Regions from separate parts of the uncultured Chitinibacter sp. genome, predicted to be linked through region 2. Evidence: predicted binding sites of a transcription regulator. Region 2 holds the regulator's gene; the other holds the start of a gene.

Region 1 (7,847 bases), on a different contig from region 2:
ACCACCTACACGCGATACAGAAATACCGGCATTCATCGCAGGACGGATACCCGCGTTGAACAAGTCAGTTTCCAAGAAGATCTGACCGTCGGTAATCGAAATCACGTTGGTTGGTACGAATGCAGACACGTCACCGGCTTGCGTTTCAATGATCGGCAGCGCAGTCAGTGAACCTGTTTGACCTTTCACTTCGCCGTTAGTCAGTTTTTCAACTTCTTCAGCGTTGATACGGGCCGCACGTTCCAGCAGACGTGAGTGCAGATAGAATACGTCACCAGGGTAAGCTTCACGACCTGGAGGACGACGCAGCAGCAGGGAGATCTGACGATAAGCCACGGCTTGTTTCGACAGATCATCGTAAACGATCAGAGCGTCTTCGCCACGATCGCGGAAGAACTCACCCATGGTACAACCTGAGTAAGCAGCGATGTATTGCAGAGCAGCTGATTCAGAAGCAGACGCGGCCACCACGATCGTGTGGGCCAGAGCGCCGTGCTCTTCCAGTTTACGCACCACGTTGGCGATCGAAGAGGCTTTTTGGCCAATCGCAACGTAGATACAAGTTACGCCAGTGCCTTTCTGGTTGATGATCGCATCCAGAGCTACGGCAGTTTTACCGGTCTGACGGTCACCAATGATCAGCTCACGCTGACCACGACCAATCGGCACCATGGTGTCGATTGATTTGATACCGGTTTGCATTGGTTGAGCAACTGACTGACGTGCAATTACGCCAGGAGCAATTTTCTCGATTGGTGCAAATTTGTCGGTACCCAGAGGGCCTTTACCATCGATTGGCTGACCCAGCGCATTCACTACGCGGCCTACCAATTCGCGGCCAACTGGAACTTCCAGAATACGGCCGGTACATTTCACTTCGTCGCCTTCGACGATGTGTTTGTAGTCACCCAGAATTACGGCACCTACTGAGTCACGCTCCAAATTGAGCGCCAGACCGTAGGTATTGCCAGGGAATTCCAGCATCTCGCCCTGCATAACTTCTGACAGGCCGTGCACACGCACGATACCATCAGTTACCGACACAACAGTACCAGTGGTGCTGGACTGTGCGCCTTGAGGCAGATTCTGGATCCGAGCTTTAATCAGTTCACTGATTTCGGACGGATTAAGTTGCATGATTTCTCCTAACTCTTCAGGCTCGTTGCAAGTGCGGTCAATTTGCCACGAACAGAGGCATCGATAACCAGATCACCAATGGTCACCTTCACACCACCGATCAAATCGGGGTTGACGCTAACATCGGCCGTAACCTTGCGTTTGAGTTGCTGAGTGAGCGTAGCCGTCAGTTCGGCCAGTTGGGCATCAGTCACAGCAAAAGCAGACTCGATATGTGCTTGCGCCACACCTTCATCTGCAGCTTTGAGCTCTTCGAAGAGAGCAGCTACCGCCGGCAGAGTGGTAAAGCGGCGATTTTCGAGTACTGTTGCCAGGAAGTTGTTAACCTCAGCGCTTGCCTCACCGCCCAGAAGCCCCGCGAGGAGCTCCTGAACCTGTGCCGCAGAACACTTCGGATTAGCCACTACTGCAAGGGCATCGTCGTTACTCGCGATGGACGCAAGCTTGGCGAGAATGTCCGACCATTGAGCAAGCGTGTTGCTCTCTTTGGCCAAGCGGAAAACCGCTTCAGCGTAGGGTCTAGCGACTGTGATAAGTTCTGCCATGACTGTCTTACAATTCCGCTTTGATAGATGACAGCATGTCAGCATGCTTAGCAGCGTCTACTTCACGCTGCAGAATCTTCTCAGCGCCGGCAACGGCCAGAGTGGCCACTTGCTGACGGAGTGATTCTTTGGCTTGCTGGATTTGCTGTTCGATTTCACCTTGAGCGCCGGCCAACAGGCGTTCGCCTTCGGCCTTAGCATTGCTCTTAGCTTCTTCGACAAGTTGTGCAGCGCGTTTTTCTGCCTGAGCGATGATCTCTGCGGCCTGCTGTTTAGCTTCGCGCAGTTTATCTGCTGATTTTTTCTCAGCATTTTCGAGATCTTGCTTGGCGCGGTCCGCCGCGGCCAGGCCGTCGGCGATACGCTTCGCACGCTCATCCATCATCTTGGTCAGCGGAGGCCAAACAAACTTCATCGTGAACCAGATCAGGATCGCGAATGTGATCATCTGACCTATGAGAGATGCATTAAATTCCACGCTGAAAGTCCTCCTTAAAGGCTGATCAAATGATTAGTGAGCAGCAGCAGTCAGGGCAGCAAGGAATGGGTTGTTGAAGGTGTACAGCATAGCAACACCAACGCCGATCATAGAGATCGCGTCCAACAGACCAGCGATGATGAACAGTTTAGTTTGCAGAACTGGGATCATTTCTGGTTGACGAGCAGAAGACTCGAGGAATTTACCACCGAGGATTGCGAAACCGAGTGCAGTGCCGATCGCAGCCAGACCGATGATGATCGCAGCAGCGATAACAGTCATGCCTTGTACGGAAGCAATTACTTCAGGTGCAGCCATTTTGATACTCCTAAGGTTTAAATCAAAAGTTACTAGGTTGGGTAAATCTTTGTCCGACACCGTGCACCCAACCGACACACGTCACCGGACGAAAATTTTAGTGGTCTTCTACAGCCAAGCTCAGGTACACGATGGTGAGCATCATGAATACGAAAGCTTGCAGGGTTACAACCAGAATGTGGAAGATCGCCCATGGCGCGCCCAGCACCCAGTTGATCCACCATGGCAGCAGCGCGATCAAGATGAAGATCAACTCACCGGCGTACATGTTACCGAACAGACGCAGTGCCAGAGAGATTGGCTTAGCGGCCAGCTCGATCAATTGGAACGCAAAGTTAACTGGCATCAGGATGATGGTCATTACCAAGCCTTCGGCGTGGAATGGGGCAGTGAACAGCTCTTTGATCCAGCCAAACAGGCCTTTAGCAGAAATCGAGAAACCAATGATCAGCAGCATCACTGTCAGTGACATTGCGAAAGTCTGGTTTACGTCAGCGGTAGGTACGACACGCAGATAAACGTGATGAGGATCCATACCGAAGAAAGTGTGACCGATCCATTGGGCGATGGTAGGCAGCAGATCAACCGGCAAGAAGTCCATGCTGTTCATCAGGAATACCCAGCAGAAAATGGTCAGACTCAGTGGGCCGATCACTTTCGATTTGGCGTGGAAAGCATCCTTGATCTGGGTGTCGACCATTTCGACAATCAGCTCAACGAAGTTTTGCAGGCGACCTGGCACGCCAGAAGTGGCTTTGTTTGCCACGTAGGCAAACAGGGCGACGAAGGCCAGACCCAGAACCAACGCAATCCAGAAGGTATCCAGATGGACGCCGCTCGCGGATTTGGCAAAGGTCAAATGGTGCTGGATATAACTAGTTGCATCTTGTGCCATGATCTACTTTTTACCGTCAAATTGAATTAAAAGCCCAAACCAGTAAGCACTTGCGGCTGCGAGGTAACCTACGAACACCCACAACCAGGCGGCTTGCTGGTATACAACAAACAACGCTGCAAAACTCAGCAACGTCATAAAAAGCTTGGCCATCTCGGCAGCAAAGTGGCGACGCATCAATTCGGCGGCGGGCGCAAACTTGACGCTGTAGGCGATCAAGGCATACAACAGACTGCCCGCGATGGCGATGATTCCACCTATACCACTTGCAATTGCTTCGTTTTGACCCAAAATCAAGAACAGGCCGAGGGCGAGTACTATCGTAATTGCCACTTTGAGGCGGATCACGCCCCGAATTTGTGCCGTCTTGACCATCATTTCACCGTAAGCGAAACCCCGCGATTATACGGAGTAGATTTGCCCTACGTCAATTTTACACATTGACTTCATGGCATTTATTTTCCCGCTTTGATGCCAGACGGATAAAACAAAAGCCTTTCTTTTTTAACGAGTAATCATCGTTTAAGCCAAGCCGCACCGAGCTCGCCACATTTTGGTGCAAACCGCTGTCGAACTTACAACTGGGCCAGCAATGCAGCCAATTGCGCCTCGTCGAGGTACTCGATGGTGATTTTCCCCTTCCCCTTCGAGCCGGCCTGAATCTGCACTTTGGTGCCTAAACGGGCGCCAAGTTCCGTGGCTTTGCTTTCCCACTCAGCTTTAAGTGCTGGTTTATTCACCATCGGTGCTTGCGCGGGCTCGCTGAGCCATTTTTTCACCAGCGCCTCAACTTCCCGCACGGTGAGACCCTTGATCACCACGTGCCGCGCGGCCTCATGCTGGCGTTCTGCCGGCAGGCCCAGCAGTGCGCGAGCGTGGCCCATATCGAGCTGCCCTTCCAGCAGCAACTCACGCACTGGCTCCACCAAATTTAGCAAGCGCAGTAAATTGGCAATCGCCGGGCGCGATTTGCCCAAGGCTTGCGCGGCGGCTTCCTGAGTCAGACCAAATTCATCCATCAACCGCTGAATGCCAATCGCCTCTTCCAGCGGATTGAGATTTTCCCGCTGGATGTTTTCAATCAGCGCCATCGCCAGCGCCGCTTCATCGGCGATTTCACGCACCAGCGCGGGAATCTCACTCAGCCCCGCCAGTTGCGAGGCCCGCCAACGCCGTTCACCGGCGATAATTTCATAGCGCTCGGGCGCGATTTCGCGCACCAGCACCGGCTGCATCAAGCCCTGCGCCCGGATCGAATCGGCCAGCTCCAGCAGCGCTGCTTCATTCATCAGCGTGCGAGGCTGGTACTTACCCGGCTGCAAAGCCGTAACCGGCAGAGTTTTTAGGGTGTCTTGGGCGGCAGTATCGCCCATCAATGCGTCAAGGCCACGGCCGAGGCCTTTGAATTTCTTGCTTGCCATGCTGTTATCCCTGCCCGCCCCTGCCTCGGGGTGAGCCACTATTGTCTAGGTTTGCGGAATGATTGGGGCGCACCTCACCTTAGATGGCGGGCGCGACTTCGAGGGCGTTATGCCGCGCCAACAACTCTTCGGCCAGCTGCAAATAGGCTTGCGCGCCTTTAGACGATTTGTCGTAAGCCAAAATGGGGCGTCCATAGCTTGGCGCCTCGGCCAGCCGCACATTGCGGGGAATGACGGTGTGATACAGCTTGCTGGTAAAGTGCTTCACCAGCTGATCAGAGACTTGCTGCGCCAAGGTGGAGCGCGGATCAAACATCGTACGCAGCAAACCTTCGATCTCAATCTTGCGATTCAGATGCTGCTTGATGCGTTTGAGGGTGTTCACCAGATCCGACAAACCTTCCAGCGCATAGTATTCGCACTGCATCGGAATCATCACGGCATCGGCAGCCACCAGGCCATTGAGCGTCAGCAAATTCAGCGCCGGCGGGCAATCGAGCACGATGTAATCGTATTCGGCCGCCACTTCGCTCAGCGCAGCTTTCAAGCGCCCTTCGCGCGCCTCGGCTTCCACCAGCTCGACTTCGGCACCGGCCAGATCGCGATTGGCGGGCAACACGCTAAAGCCGCCGGTTTCTGATTCAACCAAGGTATCGCGAATCGCTGATTCACCAATCAACAGCGAATACACCGAATGCGCCAAACGCGCCTTATCGATGCCGGCGCCCATGGTGGCATTCGCTTGCGGGTCCAGATCCACCAGCAGCACCTTTTTCCCCAGATGCGCGAGGCTGGCAGCCAGATTGACTGCCGTGGTGGTCTTGCCCACGCCGCCTTTTTGATTTGCGATGGCCAGTATTTTCATCAGAATCTCTCGACACGGTGTCGTCGGTACAGCAAAGCCGATAGTTTACCCGCTTCAGCGCAGACTGGGCTGACCATTCACCGGCGCTGACGTTTTACTTTCGCAAACGCAACGCCTGAGCTGGATTAAGCCTGGCGACGCACATGCACCAGATGGCGCTCCGCGGCCAGCTCCGGCACTTGCAGTGCATCTACCCCTACTACGTATACATCTGGAGGCAAATGAGTGATTTCTTCGTGAGGATATACCCCCTTGAGCGCAGCCCATTCACCGGTTGGCAACAACAGATGATTCGTCCAGCGCACAAAATCACCCAGATCGGCAAAGGCGCGCGAGGTGATGATGTCAAAGCCGGCCTCGGGTTGATAAGCCTCGACCCGATCTGTTACCACCGTAACATTCGGCAATTGCAGCTCTAGCAAGGCCTGCCGCAAAAAGGTGGTTTTCTTGTGGTTGGAATCCAGCAAGGTCAGCTGCCATTCGGGGCGCACAATCGCCAGCGGAATACCCGGAGTGCCAAAGCCAGAGCCCACATCCAGCATCCGCAGCGCGCTAGCAGGTAAAAATGGCAGCGGTGCCAGCGAATCGAGCAAATGATGCGTCACCATGCGCTCCGGCTCGCGGATTGCCGTCAGGCTGTAGGTTTTATTCCATTTGGCCAGCAAGGCCACATAGGCCAGCAGCTTTTCCTGCTCGACCGGGCCAATCGCCAAGTCCATCGCGGTGAGGCCCGTGGCGAGTTTCGCGGCCAGATCAATCCCGTTACTCATGCTTTTTCCTGATTTAGGCTTGTTTCTCGGCGGCCTGCTTGGCTTTTTTCAGATAGACCAACAGCAGCGCAATCGCCGCCGGCGTCACGCCCGAGATGCGTGAGGCAAGGCCCAGCGTTTGCGGGCGTTGGGCCGTGAGTTTTTGCTGAATTTCTTTCGACAGGCCCGACACTTGGCTGTAATCGAAATCCGCCGGCAGCGGCACATTTTCAAGCGCATCGCGCTTGGCCACTTCGTCTTGCTGCCGCTCGATATAGCCTTGGTATTTCACCTGAATTTCAACCTGCTCGGCCACTTGCTCATCGCTAACGCCCGGGCCGGCAATATCGAGCGTCATCAGGCTTTGATAGCTGACTTCAGGGCGGCGTAATAACTCGGCCAGTGTGTATTCCCGCTCAATCGCTTTGCCCAGCACGCGCTCGGCCTCATGGGCGGCCAAAATCCGCGGATTGGCCCAGGTTGATTTCAGCCGCTCGAATTCGCGCTCGATGGCTTCGCGTTTTTCGCTGAACATCTGCCATTGCGCATCACCTACCAGCCCTAAGCGGCGGCCATGCTCGGTCAGGCGCAAATCGGCATTGTCTTCGCGCAATTGCAGGCGATACTCGGCCCGGCTGGTGAACATGCGATACGGCTCGGTCACGCCACGGGTGATCAGATCATCCACCAGCACGCCCAGATACGCCTCATCGCGGCCCGGACACCAAGGCGCTTCGTCGCGGGCATACAGCGCGGCATTCAAGCCGGCAAACAAGCCCTGCGCCGCAGCTTCTTCATAGCCGGTAGTGCCATTAATCTGACCTGCAAAATACAGGCCGGCGATGGCTTTGGATTCAAAGCTGTTTTTCAGCCCGCGTGGATCGAAATAATCGTACTCGATCGCATAACCGGGGCGCAGAATGCGCGCGTTTTCCAAGCCGTGAATCGATTGCACGGCCGCCAGCTGAATATCAAACGGCAAGCTGGTCGAGATGCCGTTCGGGTAAAACTCATTGGTATCGAGGCCTTCTGGCTCAAGGAAAATCTGGTGGCTGTCTTTATCGGCAAAGCGATTGATTTTGTCTTCGATACTTGGGCAATAGCGTGGGCCCACACCTTCGATTTTGCCGGTGAACATCGGGCTGCGGTCAAAACCGCTGCGGATAATTTCATGCGTTTTGAGATTGGTGTGCGCAATCCAGCACGGCAGTTGCTTGGGGTGCAAACCGCGATGGCCGCGCACCGAGAATACCGGCTCGGGCGTGTCGCCCGGTTGTGCCTCAAGCACGGCAAAATTAATCGTGCGGCCGTCAATTCGCGGTGGGGTGCCAGTTTTCAGGCGGCCCACCGGCAGCTGTAATTCCCGTAAGCGCTGCGATAAAGTTAACGAGGCCGGGTCGCCCGCGCGACCGCCAACGTGGTTTTCCAGCCCAACGTGG
Region 2 (7,847 bases):
GCGAAGCGTCACGCGGCAGCTACGGCGAGCGCGAACGTCAACCACGCGGTGAAGGCTTTGGCGGCCAACGCGAGCGTCAATTTGATAATCGCGAATCACGTGGCGGCTACGGCAATCGCACCCCACGCGGCGGCGAATTCGCCGGTGACCGTGCGCCACGTGGCGATTTCGATCGCGCTCCACGCGGTGATTTCGGTGGCGAGCGCGCCCCACGCGGCAACTATGGTGGTGATCGCGGCGATCGTGGTGGTCGTGATTTCGACCGCGCACCGCGTGGCGATTTTGGTGGCGAACGTGCGCCACGCAGTAACTTTGATCGCGCTCCGCGCGGTGACTTTGGCGGCGAGCGCGCCCCACGTGGCAACTACGGTAGCCAGCGTGAGCAACGTGAAGGCGGTCAGCGCGAAGTTCGCGCTCCACGTGGCGATTTTGGCGGCAAGCCAGATGGCAAACGTGGCGGCGGTCGCTTTAGCTAAGCATCTCGCCTTACCCAATTAGAAAAGCAGCCTACGGGCTGCTTTTTTATTGCCCGCTAGGGCTGCGCTTTGGGCTTGCTCAGTTGCGTGGCGATCGCTGAGCCCAACAGAATCGAACCAGCGCTTAATCGCCCGCAACCTCCAGCGGCGGCAGGCCATGCCGCGCGCGGGCGCGATTACAGGCCGCGCTATACACGCCGATTTCGGCCAGCGCGCCAAACTCGCGACAGGGTGATGGACGCTCGAAATAGATACCGCACGACACCCGCTCACCGACCTTGCCCACCAGCGCCAAGCACCGCGGCTGCGCATAATCGGTGCCGCGCATACGGGCGGTGTAGGCAGTTTCGTCATCCGCCAAACTATCTGGCACTGTGCCGCCTTCGCTACTAAGCTCCGAGCGATCAAATGACACCCGGAACGCCGCACAGCAGGCGCCACAGCTCAAGCACACATTTTCCATATTCAGCCACCCGATCCAGCGATTACAATCAGGGCCGCATTCAATCCAATTCCCCGCCTGGGGTCAAGTTTTACCATGCTGATTCGCCCACTCACCGCCGCCGATTTGCCCGCGGTTGCCGCCATTCAAGCCAGCTGCTACCCACCGGAACTCTTAGAGCAAGCAGAATGCTTTGCCGCCAAAATTGCCTTTTCGCCCGCCAGCCACTGGCTGGCCGAGCGCGATGGCGAAGCACTGGGGTATCTGTTTTGCCACCCCTGGCAAGGCTGGCAGCCACCCGAACTCGACAGCCGGCAGCTTTGCTGGCCACAGCCACAGGCCGCAGCGGACTGCTTTTATCTGCACGATCTGGCCGTCGCGCCCAGCGCGCGCGGCCTTGGGGTGGCCGAGCAATTGATTGATACGGCACTGAGCTGGGCGCGGGCGCAGCAACTGCCGCGCGCAATGCTGATCGCAGTGGGGCGCGCGCCGGCATTCTGGCAACGGCATGGCTTTGTGGTCGAGCGCAACAGCGCTGATCTGCACAAATACGGCGCCGCCGAGTTGATGAGCCGCACACTTTAGCCAACCCAGGGGTATTGCCAGCTAAATCAGATAAGAAAAGGGCTAGAAATAGATACCCAGCAGGGTATAAAGCTGCCACAGCGCCATCGCCACAATCAGCCCGCCACACAGTGGCCGCACCCACGGTTTTTGCAGGCCTTGCTGGAGCTGGCGGGCAAACAAGCCCATCAATAAAAGATTGGGCAAAGTCCCCAGCCCAAAGGCCAGCATCACCCCCGCCCCGTGACTGGCACTGCCGCTCGCCAGCGCCGACAAAGAGGCGGTGTACACCAGCCCGCAGGGTATCCAGCCCCACAAGAGGCCTATTAGCGGCGTGTGCCACACCGAGCGCACCGGCAGTAAGCGCCGCATCAGCGGCTGCACTCGCCGCCATAGCGGCTGCCCTAGAGCTTCGACGCGAGTGAGCCAGCGATTAACGCCGGCGATATACAGCCCCAGCAACAGCAGCAGGACATTAGCAAGGATAAACAGCGAGAGTTTGAGCGCCTGCAATTGCAAAAGCAGCGCAAAGCTTGCCAAACCACCCAGCAAGGCACCGATCAGCGCATAGCCGGCCAGTCGGCCCAGATTAAAGCCCAGCAAATACGGCCAGCGCGCCGTAGGCGGCAATTGCAAACTAAAAGCAGTAACAATGCCACCGCACATGCCCACACAATGCCCGCCACCGAGCAAACCAGCCAAAAACAGGGCCAGCAGATCTACTTCCAGCACGCTATCCCGCCCACCGTTAAATCAGGCGAGAATACCGCGCTTGCGTCACCGTTGTCCGCAAATATCGATCAAACACCATGGCAATCGAACGGATCAGCAACCGGCCTTTGCCAGTTACAAACAGACCATCAGCCTCGATCTGCAGCAAACCATCTTCGACGAGCGGCGCGAGCAATTGCAGCTCGTCAGCAAAATAGTCGGCAAAAACGATCATATAGCTGACTTCAATCGCCTGAAAATATAGCTCGAATTGGCACATTAGCGCCTGAATCACCGCCCGGCGAATCACATCATCGCGATTCATCGTCAGGCCGCGCTGCACCGGCAACTGCTGCACATCGACCGCCTGATAGTACTCTTCCAGCGTTTTTACATTCTGGTAGTACTGCCCGCCCACCTTGCCAATCGACGACACGCCAAAGGCCAGCAAATCACAGTCGGCATGGGTAGAGTACCCCTGAAAATTGCGCTGTAGCCGCCCACGGCGCTGCGCCACGGCCAGATCATCATTCGGCAAAGCGAAGTGATCCATGCCAATCAGCACGTAACCCGCCGCCAAGAGATCGCGAATGGCGTTTTGCAGCATATCCAGCTTATCGCTGGCGGAGGGCAATTCGGCCTCATTAATCCGCCGTTGCGGCATAAAGCGCTCGGGCAAATGAGCGTAGTTGTAGAGGGCGATGCGATCCGGACGCAATGTCAGCACTTGCGCAATGGTCTCAGCGACGCTGGCCACGGTTTGCTTGGGCAGGCCATAAATCAGATCGACACTCACCGACTTAAAGCCATGCATGCGGGCGGCTTCAATCACAGTGCGGGTTTCTTCTTGCGATTGCACCCGATTCACGGCCTCTTGCACCGCGGGGTTGAAATCTTGAATACCCACACTCATCCGGTTAAAACCCAGCTGCGCCAAGGTGCGGATCATCGACTCGCCCACTTTGCGCGGATCAATCTCGATGGAGTATTCGCCAGTCGGCAAGAGCTCAAAATGGCTACGCACCATCCCCAGCAAGCGCTCAAGCTGCGCTTCATTTAAAAAGGTGGGCGTGCCGCCGCCTAAATGCAGCTGACTGACCCGTGAGCGCTGTGGCAAGGCCTGGGCATACTGGGCTAGTTCGCGCCCGAGATAATCCAGATACACATCCGCTTTGCTGGTGTCTTTCGTAATAATCTTGTTACAGCCGCAGTAATAACATACGGTATTGCAGAAAGGGATGTGAAAATACAACGATAGCGGATTGGCTAGCGCGCCGGGTAAGCGTTGTTGTAATATCTGCTCCAGCTGAGGACTGGTCATGGCTTGCGTAAAGCGATCCGCGGTCGGATAAGACGTATAGCGCGGCCCTTTGCCGTCGTAACGCACGATCAGCTCGCGATCAAATTCGATTTGGCCGCTCGGGTGCGGATGCTGGCTTGTTACAAATGTCATCGTGACTCTACTCCGATTCTACCCCTGCAGAATAAGAGCTAGCCTAATCCTCTGGTTTGATTAAAATCAATTCATCGTGACGGCGCATGCGGTAATTAGCACGCGCTAGCGGTACAATGTTTCCCTGTTTTTGTTTTCTGGTGAGAAGTTGATGATTTCCCCCATCCAAGTACGCGACATGACCCCACGCCATCTGCGCAATTCATGTGTTAACTGCAGTTTGCGTGAGCTGTGTCTGCCCATCGGCCTCTCCCAGGATGAAATGTCAGAGTTAGATAAACTGATCACCCAGGCCCGCCCGATTAAACGTGGCGAGGCGCTGTATCGTGCTGGTGAACCATTCCGCTCGCTGTATGCGGTGCGTCTGGGCTTCTTTAAAGCCAGCGTGATTTCTGAAGATGGCCGCGAGCAAGTCACCGGCTTTCACATGTCGGGCGAATTGCTGGGCATGGATGCCATCAGCACCGATGTACACACTTGCGATGCCATCGCCCTGGAAGACAGCGAAGTGTGCGAGCTGCCTTTTAGCGACATCGAAGACCTCTCGCGCGATGTGCCACTACTGCAACGCCATCTACACAAGGTAATGAGCCGCGAAATCGTGCGCGATCACGGCGTGATGCTATTGCTGGGCAATATGAAGGCCGAAGAGCGCCTCGCGGCATTCCTGCTGAACCTGTCACAGCGTTTCGCCGTGCGCGGCTATTCATCCAGCAGCTTCCATCTGCGTATGACGCGGGAAGAAATCGGTAGCTATCTGGGCCTGAAACTGGAAACCGTGAGTCGTACACTCTCCAAATTCCAGGACCAAGGCTTGATTAAAGTGCAAAACCGCTTAATCGAGTTGGAAAACATCGACAGCCTGAAAAAACTTTTGAACACCTGTCACGACGAATAAAGCACCACCGGGGGTATCATGCGCCAAGCCCATTTGATTGCCCCCTCTAGTCTTATACCCCTAATAGCCAGCCGATTGCACTGGCAAACTCCGCGCCAAACAGCCTTCTGCCTGCACCCGCTCAGCCAACAGCTACCCAGCATCGCCACGGATGAAGCAATTTTGCTGTTTCATCCTGGCTCCCCCTATCTGCAGCAACACTATCCTGAGCATCCGCTGTGCGAAGTCATCATCGTGCCCAGCCCTCTGGCCGGCCTGCACGGCTTTATGCTGGCGGCCAGCGGCGAGCATGCCGCGCTTGAGCAATCTGCCGAAATACTGGATCTGCTCGCCCCCGTGGCCAATGGCTGGCTGCACCTCGGCCCGCGCGGCTGCGGCGGGTTTATTCAGCAGATCTGGCAGACGCTATTGCCGCCCTCGCAAAGCGCCGAACAGCAAGACTGGCAAGCCATCCTCAGCACATTGCAACAACCCAACCCGTTTCAGCAGCAAGGGCCACTGCTAACGGCACTGAGCCATCAGCTCTTGCAACAACAGCTGCAACTATCCACCCTGCGTGGCCTCGCCCATCGCTTTCTGCAGGATTTTCCACCTGCAGCATTTCATGCACATCACCCACAGCTTGAGCAGGCCTTTGCGCCATTAATTAGCAACGAATACAGCCCCACTCACCAGCTGGCGCAACTACTCAGCCAGCAATAAGGCGAGCAGCCTCGCTCAAGCTCTTACAGGCGCAAACAAATAAAAAAGCCACCCGAAGGTGGCTTTTTTCATTACTCAACTACTTATTTGCTTTTGATGGTGTAGAGCGGGGTTTGACCTGCAACCACTGCGCCGCTAGCCAGATTGGCCAATGGGGCAAATTGATCAGCATTGGTCAATACCACCGGACTGATCACCGATTTAGCATTGTTGCGCAAGTATTCCAGATCCAGCTCCAGCACCGGCTGGCCGGCTTTCACTTGGCTACCTTGCTCAACCAGACGGGTAAAACCTTGCCCGCCCAGCTTCACGGTTTCAATCCCGATGTGCACGATCAGCTCAACACCGGCATCATTGATCAGTGCGAAAGCATGGTTGGTGTTGAAGATCTTCACCAATTGGCCATCACACGGCGCAACAACTTGATTACCGGTAGGCAGAATCGCCACACCTTCACCTACAGCTCGGGTCGCAAATGCCGCATCGGGCACATCTTCCAGAGCCACCACCTCACCCGTTACCGGGGACAGCAGTACGATTTCGCCGGGGTTAGAGGCTACAACGGCCACAGCCTCAGGCTGTGGCGCAGCCTCTGTTACTTTTTTCCGGCCAGAACACCACGCAGCGCGTCAGCGATCAGTTCGGCTTTAGGCCCAACGATGATTTGTACGCTTTGTTTGTTCAGCTTGATTACACCACTAGCACCAAGACGTTTGGCAGCAGCTTCATTCACCAGATCAGCATCATTTACCGACAGACGCAGACGGGTAATGCATGAGTCAACGTTGGTCACGTTAGCAGCACCACCAACTACATCCGCGTAGCCTTGAGCCAGTGACAGAGTGTCGCTAGCAGCTGGGGCAGCTACTGGAGCGGCAGCAGCAACGGCTTCTTCGTCTTCACGACCAGGCGTTTTCAGGTTCAGAGCTGCGATCACTGCGCGGAATACAAAGTAGTAAATCGCGAAGAACACCACACCTTGAACAATCAGCATGATCATGTTCTGGGCCAGCGGGTTGCGGCTAGACAGAACAAAGTCAACCAGACCGGCTGAGAAGCCAAAGCCTGCAATCCACTGCATTTGCGCAGCGATAAATACAGACACACCAGTCAGGAAGGCGTGAACCACATACAGCAGTGGTGCCACGAACATGAAGGAGAATTCCAGCGGCTCGGTTACACCAGTGAAGAATGAAGTTACCGCAGCAGCCAGCATGATTGAACCTACGCGAGCGCGGTTTTCAGGCTTAGCAGCTTGGTAGATCGCCAATGCAGCACCTGGCAGACCAAACATCATGATTGGGAAGAAACCAGCTTGGTACATACCGGTAACACCTTGAACAGCCTTACCTTCGGCCAGTGATTTCGCACCGCCCAAGAAGTTAGGAATGTCGTTGATGCCGGCTACGTCAAACCAGAACACAGAGTTCAGGGCGTGATGCAGACCTACTGGGATCAGCAAGCGGTTGAAGAAGGCATAGATACCAGCACCAACAGCTTTCAGGCCAACGATCGATTCACCGAAGTGCACCAGACCACCGTAGATGTGTGGCCATACTGCCATCAGGATGAACGATACAACGATCATCACGACAGAAGTAACGATTGGAACCAGACGGCGGCCCGAGAAAAACGCCAGTGCTTTGTGCAACTCAACACCGCTGAAACGGTTATAGAGTTCTGCAGCAATCACACCGCACAAGATACCAACAAACTGGTTGTTGATTTTCTTGAACGCGGCTGGCACTTGATCCAGAGGGATACCCTGAATTTGCGATACCACGTTAGGTTTGAGCAGGGTGGTTACCACGAGGAAACCCACCAGACCCGCCAGCGCAGCAGCGCCATCTTTGTCTTTCGACATACCGTATGCCACACCAACCGCAAACAGGATTGGCATCTGGTCAATGATGGCAGCACCAGCTTGAATCAAGAAAGCTGCCAGTGCATTACTTGCACCCCAACCATCCGGATCAATCCAGTAACCAATACCCATCAAAATCGCAGCGGCTGGCAATACAGCTACCGGCACCATCAGTGACCGGCCGATTTTTTGCAAATAGCCCAAAATATTCATGCTTATTTCACCTTTTAAGTAGTACTTCGACCCTATTAGATTGAAGAACCAGCTAGAGCTGATAACACTACAACTTCATCCCCAGAACATCGTTTGCTGCGCAGACGAGAGGTTCAAAATGGCCACTTGATTATCTGCCCGCCGTCACAATCTGTGCAATGTTTCCATTGCAAGCTGTGCAAGAAAGCAAAAATCTTCAAACAACCATTTGAAAGCTCGCACGAAACAACGAAGATCCGTGCGGCAAAGATTGTCATTGTGTGAGGCGCATCATGTTGAGATTGCTCAATGATTACAACCAATGAGTCTGCTTCTTAATACTTTGCAAGATTTCTTTACATTCGCCAGCCGATACACCACCGGGGTATCGCCATCGCAAGCAAAATGGTGAAAAGTCGGCAATCGATTGGTTACACCGCCGCACAGCTTCGGTTAGAATAGTTTTTTTATCTGTTACTGGTTTATCCACACATGCTTACAGGTAGCCTTGTTGCACTCGTCACGCCGATGGACGTGAACGGTGA

Evidence for each region. Region 2 encodes FNR, which switches genes on or off when oxygen is low (the NO sensors DNR and NnrR bind a similar motif). Its sites were predicted from a motif close to TTGATNNNNATCAA; they were not measured.
Region 1: a site for FNR is predicted at 3,791-3,804, ahead of QV747_RS11290 (ATP synthase subunit I). Genes of this name have one in related genera too.

Annotation. Positions count from the first base shown of each region.
Region 1 is NZ_CAMFLP010000009.1:52,773-60,619, forward strand. It holds gene atpA (F0F1 ATP synthase subunit alpha) at 1-1,137, opposite strand, end outside; gene QV747_RS11270 (F0F1 ATP synthase subunit delta) at 1,146-1,682, opposite strand; gene QV747_RS11275 (F0F1 ATP synthase subunit B) at 1,690-2,160, opposite strand; gene atpE (F0F1 ATP synthase subunit C) at 2,194-2,460, opposite strand; gene atpB (F0F1 ATP synthase subunit A) at 2,576-3,373, opposite strand; gene QV747_RS11290 (ATP synthase subunit I) at 3,377-3,751, opposite strand; gene QV747_RS11295 (ParB/RepB/Spo0J family partition protein) at 3,949-4,794, opposite strand; gene QV747_RS11300 (AAA family ATPase) at 4,874-5,662, opposite strand; gene rsmG (16S rRNA (guanine(527)-N(7))-methyltransferase RsmG) at 5,785-6,429, opposite strand; gene mnmG (tRNA uridine-5-carboxymethylaminomethyl(34) synthesis enzyme MnmG) at 6,443-7,847, opposite strand, start outside.
Region 2 is NZ_CAMFLP010000001.1:498,614-506,460, reverse strand. It holds gene QV747_RS02355 (DEAD/DEAH box helicase) at 1-476, shown strand, start outside; gene QV747_RS02350 (YkgJ family cysteine cluster protein) at 601-939, opposite strand; gene QV747_RS02345 (GNAT family N-acetyltransferase) at 1,015-1,503, shown strand; gene QV747_RS02340 (sulfite exporter TauE/SafE family protein) at 1,546-2,214, opposite strand; gene hemN (oxygen-independent coproporphyrinogen III oxidase) at 2,231-3,646, opposite strand; gene fnr (fumarate/nitrate reduction transcriptional regulator Fnr) at 3,798-4,544, shown strand; gene QV747_RS02325 (hypothetical protein) at 4,563-5,246, shown strand; gene QV747_RS02320 (PTS glucose transporter subunit IIA) at 5,330-5,815, opposite strand; gene nagE (N-acetylglucosamine-specific PTS transporter subunit IIBC) at 5,842-7,323, opposite strand; gene dapA (4-hydroxy-tetrahydrodipicolinate synthase) at 7,795-7,847, shown strand, end outside.